Regions from separate parts of the Citrobacter tructae genome, predicted to be linked through region 2. Evidence: riboswitches for the same ligand, from Rfam matches in the RefSeq annotation. Region 2 holds a riboswitch; each other region holds the start of a gene.
What was found. A riboswitch is a leader RNA that binds a small molecule or an ion and turns the genes downstream of it on or off. The one in region 2 is predicted to bind thiamine pyrophosphate.
Positions count from the first base shown of each region.

Region 1: another riboswitch for thiamine pyrophosphate. It lies ahead of thiC (phosphomethylpyrimidine synthase ThiC); the one in region 2 lies ahead of thiB (thiamine ABC transporter substrate binding subunit).
Region 3: another riboswitch for thiamine pyrophosphate. It lies ahead of thiM (hydroxyethylthiazole kinase); the one in region 2 lies ahead of thiB (thiamine ABC transporter substrate binding subunit).

Region 1 covers NZ_CP038469.1:3,138,258-3,140,522, reverse strand. The annotation lists gene thiC (phosphomethylpyrimidine synthase ThiC) at 1-979, opposite strand, end outside; TPP riboswitch at 1,068-1,177, opposite strand; gene rsd (sigma D regulator) at 1,227-1,715, opposite strand; gene nudC (NAD(+) diphosphatase) at 1,813-2,265, shown strand, end outside.
Region 2 covers NZ_CP038469.1:2,602,409-2,604,673, forward strand. The annotation lists gene sgrR (HTH-type transcriptional regulator SgrR) at 1-931, shown strand, start outside; TPP riboswitch at 965-1,065, shown strand; gene thiB (thiamine ABC transporter substrate binding subunit) at 1,097-2,080, shown strand; gene thiP (thiamine/thiamine pyrophosphate ABC transporter permease ThiP) at 2,056-2,265, shown strand, end outside.
Region 3 covers NZ_CP038469.1:336,171-338,435, reverse strand. The annotation lists gene thiD (bifunctional hydroxymethylpyrimidine kinase/phosphomethylpyrimidine kinase) at 1-234, opposite strand, end outside; gene thiM (hydroxyethylthiazole kinase) at 231-1,019, opposite strand; TPP riboswitch at 1,052-1,148, opposite strand.

The DNA.
Region 1 (2,265 bases), 540 kb from region 2:
CCTGTTCAGCTTGCTCCAGTAGCGTGTCGCGGAAGGCTTCCCAGGTCAGATCTTCGGCGATCCCGTTCACCTTCTCCAGCGCCTGGTAGATCGGTACGGTGCCGATCGGTACCGGGCTGTTACGCAGGATCCACTCGCGTGTTTCGTGAATATAGCGCCCGGTTGAGAGATCCATCACCGTATCCGCACCCCAGCGGGTCGACCATACCAGTTTCTCAACTTCTTCTTCGATGGAGGAGGTCACCGCTGAGTTACCGATATTGGCGTTGACCTTCACCAGGAAGTTACGACCGATGATCATCGGCTCTGATTCTGGATGGTTGATGTTGGCAGGGATGATGGCGCGCCCGGCAGCCACTTCATCACGCACGAATTCCGGCGTGATGTTTTCCGGCAGACGCGCGCCAAAGTTCATGCCCGGATGCTGGTGGTGCAACACTTCGCTGCGAATGCGCTCGCGCCCCATGTTTTCGCGGATGGCGATAAACTCCATCTCTGGGGTGACAATTCCCTGACGCGCGTAGTGCAACTGGGTCACGCATTTACCGGATTTCGCGCGTTTGGGTGTCAGTAACCCGCTAAAGCGCAGCGCATCAAGGCCGTCATCGGCCAGACGTTCTTTGGTGTAAGCGGAGCTGCGATCGTCTAACTCTTCGCTGTCGTTACGCGCCGCAATCCATGACTGGCGCAGTTTTGCCAGGCCCTGCTGGACGTTAATCGCCACATCCGGATCGCCATACGGACCGGAGGTGTCGTAAACCGGGATAGCTTCGTTCTCTTCGAACTGCGGATTGTCTTTTGAACCGCCAATCAGCGTTGGGCTGAGCTGGATTTCACGCATCGGAATGCGGATATCCGACTGCGAACCGGTGATGTAGATACGTTTTGAGTTAGGAAAGGCGGTCCCTTCCAACGTGTCGATAAAGTGTTGGGCCTGGGCGCGTTGTTCGCGGCGGGATGGTTTAATTGTGGCAGACATAGCTCATTCCAAAATAAAGTAAGGATATGGCTTGTCAGACGACGGATTGAGTAATGGATGCACGCCGCCTGTAAAGGCAGCAGCATAAAACTGAATTACTCTTGTTCCCTTCGCAGGTATTAGCCTGATCAGGTTCCGCGGATCCCGAATAAACGGTCTCAGCCTACGCTTTCACGTAAGGCACTCCGACAAGAAGTAACCTCAAAAAGAGGTAATGAATGTAAACTACGCGTTAATGCGATAAATCTCAAGCAGGGCGTTTGATCATTGCATTGTCGTGCATCGCATCAAACACCAGCATAATCAGCTTGTCTTCCAGGACAAACCGGGCCTCTAGTACCTCACCGAGATCTGACAATGCCTGTTGAAATTCCAGGAAATTATCGTGATCAATCGCGTTTTCCAGACTGGAATCATAGTAGTCCATGATCAACTGCGTATTGGCTTCCAGTAATGGCCAAATTTTTGTGGCTTTTAAAAGCTGCCCGTTCCCTTCCAATTTATGCAGAATACGTTCATAAATACTGAAGTGTCCGGTGGAGAGGTAGTCGACCAGGCTCTGACAAAAATCATCCAGCGCCTTTTCATTGAGCCGCATGTACGATTCTTTGCCAGGCTTAATGCCAACCAGATTGTAGTAAGCCACGAGCAGGTGCTTACGTACATGTAGCCAGCGATCAACCAGTTTATTACTTCCTCCGACGTGCTCCGTCAGGTTTTCCAGCTGGTTTAGCATGATTGACTCCGCAAGATGGTGTTTAAAAAACTGCTCACCGATAAATGTAAAAATAATGTAAACAACATGCCTGTGAAGCAAAGGTTGCGCAAGAGATATGGATCGTATAATTGAAAATTTAGACAGCGGCTGGTGGATCGTCAGTCATGAGCAAAAATTATGGTTGCCTCGTGGCGAACTGCCCTACGGTGAAGCGGCAAGTTTTGATTTAGTAGGCCAGCGCGCACTTGCGATAGGCGAGTGGGAGGGAGAAACCGTCTGGCTGGTACAGCAGCAGCGCCGTCATGATATGGGCTCGGTACGTCAGGTTATCGATCAGGATGTCGGTCTGTTTCAACTGGCCGGGCGCGGCGTGCAGCTGGCTGAGTTTTACAGCTCACATAAATTCTGCGGCTACTGTGGCCATCCTATGCACCCGAGTAAAACCGAATGGGCAATGTTGTGCAGCCACTGCCGTGAACGTTATTACCCGCAAATTGCCCCCTGCATTATTGTTGCTATTCGCCGTGATGATTCCATTCTGCTGGCTCAACATGTTCGCCATCGCAAC
Region 2 (2,265 bases):
ACTCGGGCAAGTGCCCGCCATGATCCTGCCGCGCGAATGGGAAACGCTGAATAATTTTTCCAGCCACCCGATCGGCACCGGCCCGTATGCGGTCACCCGCAATACGAGTAACCAGCTAAAAATTCACGCCTTTGATGATTATTTTGGCTACCGGGCGCTGATCGACGAAGTGAATGTGTGGGTATTACCCGACATCGCCGAGGAGCCTGGCGGCGGATTAACGCTCAAAGGACCTACGGAAGATGAAAAGGCAATCGAAAGCCGTCTGGAAGAAGGTTGCTACTACATGCTGTTTGATTCCCGATCCCAGCGCGGGGCAAATAAGGAGGTGCGCGAATGGATAAGCCGCATTCTCTCACCGACGAATTTAATCTGCCACGCCGATGAACAGTACCAGCGACTGTGGTTTCCCGCCTATGGATTACTGCCTCGCTGGCATCATGCCAAACCCGGTCATGGTGAAAAACCAGCCGGGCTGGAAACGCTGACGATCACCTACTACCGCGATCACATCGAACACCGGATTATCGCGCAGATCATGAAAACGTTGCTGGCGGAGCATCAGGTACAGTTGAATATTCAGGAGATCGACTACGATCAATGGCACGCAGGCGAGACCGTCAGCGATATCTGGCTCAACAGCGCCAACTTTACCTTGCCGCTGGACTTCTCACTGTTCGCACATTTATGCGAAGTCCCGCTGCTACAAAACTGTATTTCTCTGGACTGGGAAAGCGATGCCGCCCGCTGGCGAACCGGCGAAATGAGCCTTGCGGCATGGTGCCAGCAACTGCTTGCCAGTAAAGCGATTGTGCCGCTGATCCATCACTGGTTGATCATTCAAGGGCAGCGCAGTATGCGCGGGCTACGGATGAATACCCTCGGCTGGTTTGATTTTAAATCGGCCTGGTTTGCGCCGCCGGATCCTTAATTGCTGCCGGGCAACAAAATCATTACACTAACGCCGTTCTCAACGGGGTGCTGCGCCGAGTGCGCGGGCTGAGAAAATACCCGTCGAACCTGATCCGGATAATGCCGGCGAAGGGATTTGAGGCTGCAACTCAAGTCCTTTGCCACCCAACTCTTGAGGTGCAAAGTGTTAAAAAAATGTCTTCCCCTGCTGTTGTTGTGCGCAGCGCCTGCCTTCGCTAAACCCGTTCTGACTGTCTATACCTATGATTCATTCGCCGCCGACTGGGGGCCCGGCCCAACCATCAAAAAAGCCTTTGAAGCCGACTGCAACTGCGAGTTGAAGCTGGTAGCACTGGAAGATGGTGTATCGCTGCTTAACCGCCTGCGCATGGAAGGAAAAAACAGTAAAGCCGATGTGGTGCTCGGTCTGGACAACAACCTGCTCGATGCGGCGATGCAGACCAAACTGTTCGCCAAAAGCAATGTGGCGAACGACGCCGTCGTTGTTCCTGGTGGCTGGAAAAACGACACCTTTGTCCCGTTTGATTACGGCTATTTCGCCTTCGTTTATGACAAAAACAAGCTGAAAAATCCGCCGAAGAGCCTGAAAGAGCTGGTCGAGAGCGACCAGAAATGGCGCGTGATTTATCAGGATCCGCGCACCAGCACGCCGGGTCTGGGCCTGCTGCTGTGGATGCAGAAAGTGTACGGCGATAAAGCCCCTGAGGCTTGGCAGAAACTGGCGGCGAAAACCGTCACCGTCACCAAGGGCTGGAGTGAAGCTTACGGCTTGTTCCTGAAGGGTGAAAGCGATCTGGTGCTGAGCTATACCACTTCCCCGGCCTATCACATCATCGAAGAGAAGAAAGACAACTACGCCGCCGCCAATTTTAGCGAAGGACACTATTTGCAAGTTGAAGTCGCCGCGCGCACTGCAGCCAGCAAGCAGCCTGAACTGGCGGAAAAATTCCTGACGTTTATGGTTTCTCCGGCGTTTCAGAATGCGATTCCAACCGGCAACTGGATGTATCCAGTGACCCAGGTCACGCTTCCCCCAGGCATTGCGCAACTGGAAAAACCGTCTACCGCGCTGGAATTCACCCCGCAGCAGGTCGCTACTCAACGTCAAACCTGGATTAACGCATGGCAACGCGCCGTCAGCCGTTAATTCCCGGCTGGCTGATCCCAGGGCTTTCGGCCGCTACGCTGATAGTGGCTGTCGCCCTGGCGGCATTTCTGGCGCTGTGGCTTAACGCCCCCCAGGGAGACTGGCGCACGCTTTGGCAGGACAGCTACCTGTGGCACGTGGTACGTTTTTCCTTCTGGCAGGCATTTTTATCCGCCGCGCTATCC
Region 3 (2,265 bases), 2.3 Mb from region 2:
GATTTTAGTGGTATCGATGCGCACATCGCTGAAAACGGAGTCCAGTTGCGCAGCCACAAAATCAGGTTCAATCCGATAAACCGACTGCACACCACGCGTATTTTGCGCCACTAGTGCCGTGATGACCGAGCAACCGTAAGCCCCGAGCGCCGAGAACGTTTTCAAATCAGCCTGAATACCTGCGCCACCGCTGGGATCGGTTCCTGCAATCGTTAATGCGTTAATCCGTTTCATGCCTGCTCCTGTGCGTTCAGGTTGTATAAAGCATCAAGGAATGCCGGAATAAAGCTTCCCGGTCCTGTTGATTGTTCAGTGGCCAATTTTCCGGCCTGTTTCATCCAGCTACAGGCGGAAGCAACATTATCCAGTCGGTCACCCTGCAACGCGCAACTGGCTGCCACCACTGCCGACAAAGCGCACCCGGTGCCGACCACCCGCGTCATCAGCGGATCACCGCCAGTCACGCTCACAGTGCGCTGGCCATCGGTAACGTAATCCACTTCCCCGGTCACTACCACGATAGTGGCGACCCGACGCGCCAGCGTCTGCGCAGCAGGCAGAGCGGCAGCAGCAGAGTCAGTGGTATCCACACCACGACCACCCGCGATCATCCCTGCCAGAGCGAGTATTTCAGAAGCGTTACCGCGAATAGCGGCGGGCTGAAACGAGAGTAAATCAAGGCAAAAATGACGACGAAACTCCAGTGCGCCAACGGCAACGGGATCGAGCGTCCAGGGAGTATTAGCCCGCAGCGCCTGTTCAACCGCTGCGCGCATGGCAATGGAGCGTCTATCGGTCAGGGTACCCACGTTAATCAGCAGCGCATCGGCAATAGCCGCAAACTGGCTGGCTTCTTCAGGCTCAATCACCATGGCAGGCGACGCGCCCAACGCCAGAAGCGTATTGGCCGTAAAGCTCTGCACGACCTCATTGGTCATGCAATGCGTGAGGGGGGAAAGCGTTCTAAATTGGTGCAAGGTGTGGGCCGCAAGTGCGCGGCTGTACAGGTCAGGCTGCATGGTTCAGCTCCTGCCCGCGTGAAAGAAGGGACACGGGCAGTGTCAGACTTCCCTACGCTGGCATTATCCAGATCAGGTGGTACGGGTATTTCTCAGCCTTCACCAGGAAGGGCACCCCGAGTCATTTCATTTATAAAACAATCAGTTACACATTGAAAATTTGTATATGTTTAGTGTAACCGGGGCTTACCCACAGGAGCAAGAATTTTCGATTTATCACAGTATTTATCACACTGGAAATAGGCAAATCACGTAATCAATCACCACAATGTGTTCACCCGCTCGAACAGTCGATTAATGAATCAGGAGCGTATGAAAGTACGGATTTGACAAGCAAATCCTACGCCCGGTTATCGCTTCTTCACCGCTAGGCAGGAGGGAACCAAAAAACTAACATCACCGATAAAAGGAAGGTCAAAACAACAAACCCCGCCAGTAAGCGAGGTTTGTTTACTATCCCTTATTTCTACGAACCAATCACCGATCAAGCAATGTAGCTATCAAAGGCTTCCTTACACATATCAATCATTGATTTTGAATCATTTGAGGCAACGCTAGTAAGGCCAGAAAGCAACGTTTTAACAGTATCATTAGTAGGTTCAGCACTATAAAAATCAGTCCAGAATGCCACCCATTGAGGGCGCTTAGATTCAACATCATGAGCAACGAACGGGGCATAATTATTCACTCATGAAATTTAGAAATAAAAAATCTTCCTAATATGACAAGGAATGATTTCTGATTGGAGATTTCATTTTATCAAATTAGGAAGGGATTTTTATAAATGTATAGCTCTAAGCTAAATAAGCATGTTCAAGAGCATCTATGAACTACACTTATTGAGCTTAAAGCAACAAAAACATGTTTTTTAGTACCGTGAAGTTACTATTTAAGATGAATATTTACCTTGAACATTTCCAATAGCAGAAAAGCAAGTTTTTCAGCATCTAAGAGACTTTAGCCAAAACACCAATAAAAGAAAACCAAATACCTAAAATCAACATTAGAGGAATAATAAAAGTAAACTATTATGCTCTTCCTTTATCGTTCCCTTATGCCCTTCCCTCTATCGTGGCTTCTAGCTTCCGTCGAATCAGTTTCTTAGCTGGCGATATTTAGCAACACTAAAATCTGATGTAATTTTACTTAAATCCCTTTGATTTTAGGAGCCTTCTCGGAAAAACCTTTTCCTCACTTTGTCCTTTTGGTAGTACGATTAACGATCAATACCTACAAGGATCAGAGG